Pseudovibrio sp. Tun.PSC04-5.I4: one gene and its partner. The protein of the gene in region 2 interacts with the protein of the main gene of each other region in a pairwise test. Links are inferred from orthologs where the notes say so. Each region holds a gene or a part of one and is shown on either strand. Other genes may lie near its edges.

Region 1 (2,718 bases), 1.0 Mb from region 2 along the record:
CCGGGTCAGAAACGGCCCTGACAGCCGCGTCACGAGCCCGCATGCATGCGCTGGAGAAATCCGGCAATAAAAGAGCGATCCTTGTTGCTCGGCTAATCGAATACCGCGAACGTCTGATTGGCGCCCTTCTGCTTGGCAACAACCTTGTCAACATTCTTGCCTCAGCACTCGCAACCAGTTTGATGTTGAAGTATTTCGGAGATGCAGGCGTCGCCTATGCGACAATTGTTATGACCCTTATGGTTTTGATCTTCTCCGAAGTGCTTCCAAAAACATGGGCCATCTCAAACGCGGAAAAATTCGCGCTCAGTGTTGCTCCTGTGGTTCATTGGCTTGTCATCATTTTCGGGCCAATTGTTGCTGCAATCGAGGTCATCGTTCGCCTTGTACTGCGCATTTTCGGCATTCGGATTGATGAGACCACCGCGGTTCTCTCAGCCCATGAAGAGCTGCGCGGCACGCTAGACTTTCAGCACAAAGAAGGTGCCCTGATCAAAGCCGATAGAGACCGGATTGGTGGACTGCTGGACCTCGCCGAGCTGGAAGTCTCCGATGTTATGGTTCACCGCACCAAGTTGTTTGCGCTGAATGCAGATCTTCCACCGGATGAACTCATCAAGGACGTGCTGGCAAGCCCGTACACGCGCATTCCGCTCTGGCGTGATGATCCGGACAACATGGTGGGTCTTTTGCACGCTAAGGACGTTCTACGGGCCATAGCGACTGTAAAAGGCGATGCAGAGCAGTTCGAACTGGAAAAAGTCATGAGCCCGCTTTGGTTCGTGCCGGACACCACCAGCCTGCAAAACCAGCTCAACGCCTTTTTGAAGCGCAAAACCCACTTCGCACTCGTCGTTGATGAATACGGCGAAGTGATGGGCCTTGTTACTCTGGAAGATATTCTGGAAGAGATCGTCGGTGAAATCGCAGATGAGCACGACATCGAACTACCGGGATTAAATCCACAGACAGACGGCTCTGTGATCGTGGAAGGCTCGGTTCCGATTCGCGACTTCAATCGCGCGACCGAATGGCACCTGCCGGACGAAGAGGCAACGACCATCGCCGGCCTCGTCATTCACGAAGCAAAAATGATTCCAGAAGAACGCCAGATCTTCACGTTCCATGGATTCCGTTTTACCGTTCTGAGCAGAGAAAAGAACCGCATCACGCGATTACGCATGATGGCACTCAATCCGTCTCAGGACGCGACAAAAGTTTCCAAATAAAAATGGGCCCCAGCGGGCCCATTTGCATATCCAACTTTTACAACTCAACGCAAAAACAACGCAATTCATTCAAATCCGCTCACATAGCAACGCAAACCGCTTTAATCATTTGCTGCATTGATTTCTGAGCTCAACTAAGCCAAATAGTGTTAGTGAGATTTAGCCGAGATAGCGAGTGCATGAACGCCGCCAGCGATTTCGTCTGCGAGGCATTCGTTTACTGCACGGTGCATAGCGACCCGAGTCATACCCTCAAAGGCTGTGGATATGATCTTTATTCGGAAGTGGGTTTGTCCCCTTTCCCGCCAGCCTCCATGACCGCGGTGGTTCTCGGATTCGTCGGTGACTTCAAGAAGCTGCGGGTTAAACGTTGCTTCCAGTTTTGTGTTCATAATGTCTCTTGTGCTCATGTATTATTTATCTCTCACCAAGGAAAGCGCAGTCAAGGCCTTGCCTAACGGGGTCAGTTTTTTCTATTTATATCGGCTACCTGCTTTAACGCAGGTCCTAACCCAATCGCAAGGCAACTGAAAACCGCAAAAATGAAGCAAGCATCCTCCATTTTCGATAGTATTCGCGTTAAACCCGGCAAAGAACGCAAGGCAAGCCAAAAAGGCCCGTCCTGCGAGTGGGATGGCTGCGACCAACCCGGCACTCATAAAGCACCGAAAGGTCGCGACCATGAAGGCCAGTACTTTCATTTTTGCGTAGACCACGTAAAGGCCTACAATAAATCATATAATTACTTTTCCGGCATGGATGACGACTCGGTTCGCAGCTATCAGCGCGACAGCATGACCGGCCATCGTCCAACCTGGAAAATGGGTGTAAACTCCCAGGCCGATGCCGCAAATGCCCGAGATGGCAGCCGAACCGATATCGGACAGGATGGCATCTCCGACCCACATGACTTTCTTGGTGGCGGAGCTGGCGGCAGTCGCGAATCTAAGGAACCGCAGCGTAAGGTGTTGGCACTTGAGAAAAGGTCATTTGAAACACTGAACCTCAGGGTAACTGCCCGTGGCGCCGAGGTAAAATCCCGTTATAAAGAACTGGTAAAGATTCATCATCCAGACGCAAACGGCGGTGACCGCTCCTCGGAAGACCGTCTGCGCGAAATTATTCAGGCTTATAACGTGCTCAAGAAATCCGGTTACTGCTAGGTTTTAACCTAATGCCTAGTTTCCAAATTGCTCTTGAGTTTCTAGATTTTCATTACCCCGATTTCGACGTGGGGCCGCGGAGGAAAAATGATAGATACGATACAGACCGCTCAATCCCTGCCGACCGAAACAATTTCTGTACGCGAAGTTTTTGGAATTGATAGCGACTTGGAAGTGCAAGCGTTCGCAGAGCCGAACGAGCATGTTCCAGAACTTGATCCAGACTATCTCTTTGATCGCCCAACCACATTAGCAATCCTCGCAGGCTTTGCTAAAAATCGCCGTGTTATGGTTTCCGGTTACCATGGGACCGGTAAATCAACTCA
Region 2 (3,072 bases):
ATGTCCAGAAGGCCACGTGTAATCTGAAGGCCGATCATTTATTGCAAAATCTGTATCCCAGTTTCGGGTTTTGTATTCTCAGTTTTCTCGATGTGACTTTTCCGCACAAATATCATTGGAGAGCAGCTATGAATATGATTATCGACGGCTTGAACGGCATCGGCTGGAAGAAGCAGAAAGATACTGCTGATGAGGTTTGCCGATGTAACTCCTTAAAGGAACATTGGATTCAGCATTCACGAAAGAGCTGGCCTGCAAAATGCGGTAATGTTGGGTGTCACAATAAACCCACGCATGGTGCGCATGTGAAATGGTTGAGTGGCAGTCGAAGCCTTATTATCCCACTGTGTGCCAGCTGTAATAAGCAAACTGAGCGCTTTAACGTTCGAGACGGTATTGTTACCGTTGCCAAGTATCAATTGCAGTGCGGTTAGCGGACTATTTCATTCCACCATAATACTTACAGGCACCGGAACCAGTCAGTATGGATGGCTTCTGAAATACGGTTATTTGATTACATTCGTACCGTGCAAGGCCCTCTTTGTTGGTTGGAACAATGCTTGCGGCAACTGCACCCATTGTGGTGCCTGCCATAAGACCGAGTATTAGAACTCTCAGATAAACTTGCATCTCTCATCCCCCGATGATCTTCATTTGATGAGATGTTTTTAGCAGGGGGACTGTGAGAGTGACCTGAGAGTGATATTCATATTGGGTTCAGAAGTGTTAAACGGTAAGGGTGCTCCAGTTAACCTTTAGGAGTTCTGCGGTTTCAATTGCTTGTTCAAATGCATCGATGCTGAATGGGGTCATTTCCTTTTCATGAGGCGCGATATGCAGTGCTCTCCAACCTGCAGCGCGTGCCGGGTTTATATCTTTCTCCAAATTGTCACCGATGAACAGAGCTTGATTTGCAGAGAAACCGTGCTTGGATTCTAGTTTACGGAGTAGTCCGACGCTTGGTTTGTTTTCTGCTGGGAATGCATCTCCACTTGCATATGCAAAGTCAACATAATCAGAAACGTGCAGTTGGTTCATGACAGCCCATTGGAAACTTGATGGTCCGTTGGTCAGGATACCCACCTGACAATTGTAGTGGGATTTGAGCAACGCTATTGCATGGAAGATACCTGAGAAGGGCTTTTGACACTCCGCCCAACGCGTTGTGAAGTGCTCCAGTGCTTCTTTTTGCTGGGCGACGGACATATGAGGGAAACACGCATTCACGGCTTCCATGCCCGTGTGTGCTCCATTGTGCATCATATGGCGAAGCCAGACATTGCTGTGTTTGTTGAATTGCTCGCCGAAGATTTCATGAAACATTTTGGGGTAGGAGGCTTTGTGATGGCAGATCGTGCCATCCAGATCGAATATAATTGCTTTGAACATGAGTTTTGAGCGCTCCCGAGAATACTCTGAAATCTTATGCTCTTTTGGCGTGATAACAATAAAAAACGGGCCCTCAAATGAAGGCCCGTTTTGAAACTTGGTGTGTCAGCAGAGACTTATGCAGCTGGTGCTGTCTCGATGCCTTTTTTTGTCAGTAGAGCCTGAAGTTCCTTGGACTGGAACATCTCGCGGATAATATCACACCCGCCTACGAACTCACCTTTGACGTAGAGCTGTGGGATTGTTGGCCACTGGCTGTAATCTTTGATGCCCTGACGAAGGTTATCATCTTCCAGAACGTTATGGCCGACGTATTTTACGCCGATATAGTCCATAATCTGCACGCACTGACCTGAGAAGCCACACTGTGGGAAGCTCGGTGTGCCCTTCATGAACAGCACAACATCGTTGTTATCTACTTCGTGCTTGATCCAGTTATTGATATCGCTCATTTCGTCGAATTCCTTTCGCTCGACCGGGGTCAAAGCCCAGTGACCGTGATTGTATTTTTGTTTATGGTGCGGCCCCTCATATGGGGAATTGCATTTCTAATACAAGACAAAGGTCGCACCGTTAGGTTTTGTTATTCCGGGATAGATGTTTGCAACGCGAGTGCATGCAAATCGCCACCCATTTTCCCTTTGAGAGCCTGATACACCACCTGGTGCTGCTGCACGCGGGATTTTCCGCGGAAACTTTCTGAGATAACGACGGCGGCGTAATGATCACCATCACCGGCCAAGTCTCTGATTTCCACGTGTGCGTCCGGTAAAGCCTCTTTAATAAGGGACTGTAGTTCGCCTGCGTCCATGGCCATGAGTGTGCCTCCTTGCCCAACTGGGTTGCTTCTGTTTGGTTGCTTCCCTCTGTGGTTAAAAGAGGGAAGCGAATCTTATTTTAGAACTCAGTTTAGCAGTTCGGTGGACGAGTATCAGCTCGCCTGCATAAAATGCGGGAACCATCCCTCGAAAGCACTATTCAGCTTTTCAACTGACACACTGATTTTATCGCCGAGGATAAGAGTATCACCACCTGTCTTACCGATTTCTTCTGTGCTGATACCAGCGTCGATGGAATCTTCTAAGAACGCAGCAAGTTTATCCTCTGCCACAGTCACTATATAGCGACTTTGATCTTCGCCAAACAGAATTGCATGAAGGTGTTCGCCGGAGATTTTTACCCGCGCCCCGACATTGCCTTTGAATGCCATCTCAGCTAGCGCAACAGCCAGACCGCCGGAAGAGATATCGTGGGCGGCGGTGATACGGCCCTCAACAATAGCTTCGCGGACGAAGGTGCCGACCTGTTTTTCTTTTTCAAGATGGACCGGAGGAGGTGCCCCTTCTTCTCGGCCCAGCACTTCCTGTAGGTACTGGGAGCAGCCAAGGTGGGTTCCATGTCCGCCAAGAAGTACGATGGTCTCGTCAGCTTTCACAAATGCATTGCCAACGCGCTGATTAATGTTTTTCAGCAGGCCTACGCCACCGATAGCCGGTGTTGGCAGGATGCCTTCGCCGAAGGTTTCATTGTACAGGGAGACGTTACCGGAAACGATCGGGGTTTCCAGCACTTCACATGCCTCACCAATGCCTTTCAAGCAACCAACGAACTGGCCCATGATCTCTGGCTTTTCCGGGTTGCCGAAGTTCAGGTTGTCGGTGATTGCCAGCGGCAGAGAGCCGA

Evidence for each region. Proteins that work in one complex are often made in the same cells at the same time.
Region 1: the proteins of grxD (region 2) and BLS62_RS20395 interact in binary tests that used the Escherichia coli proteins (3 or more experiments, as listed by UniProt). The link is inferred for Pseudovibrio sp. Tun.PSC04-5.I4 from one-to-one orthologs.

Annotation. Positions count from the first base shown.
Region 1 is NZ_FNLB01000006.1:3,240,654-3,243,371, reverse strand. It holds BLS62_RS20395 (BolA family protein), read right to left. Parts: upstream 1,622-2,718; coding sequence 1,379-1,621; downstream 1-1,378. Other genes in the region: cobS (cobaltochelatase subunit CobS), read left to right, coding at 2,480-2,718; BLS62_RS20390 (J domain-containing protein), read left to right, coding at 1,772-2,392; BLS62_RS20400 (HlyC/CorC family transporter), read left to right, coding at 1-1,229. UniProt on the Escherichia coli protein: Transcriptional regulator that plays an important role in general stress response. Has many effects on cell morphology, cell growth and cell division. Acts by regulating the transcription of many genes, including dacA (PBP-5), dacC (PBP-6), ampC and mreB.
Region 2 is NZ_FNLB01000006.1:4,259,204-4,262,275, forward strand. Bases 174-3,072 are described here. They hold grxD (Grx4 family monothiol glutaredoxin), read right to left. Parts: upstream 1,842-3,072; coding sequence 1,506-1,841; downstream 174-1,505. Other genes in these bases: BLS62_RS24955 (hypothetical protein), read left to right, coding at 174-434; BLS62_RS30840 (hypothetical protein), read right to left, coding at 439-630; BLS62_RS24960 (HAD family hydrolase), read right to left, coding at 727-1,389; BLS62_RS24970 (BolA family protein), read right to left, coding at 1,973-2,206; purL (phosphoribosylformylglycinamidine synthase subunit PurL), read right to left, coding at 2,321-3,072. Outside these bases: more of BLS62_RS24955, read left to right, coding at 129-173. UniProt on the Escherichia coli protein: Monothiol glutaredoxin involved in the biogenesis of iron-sulfur clusters.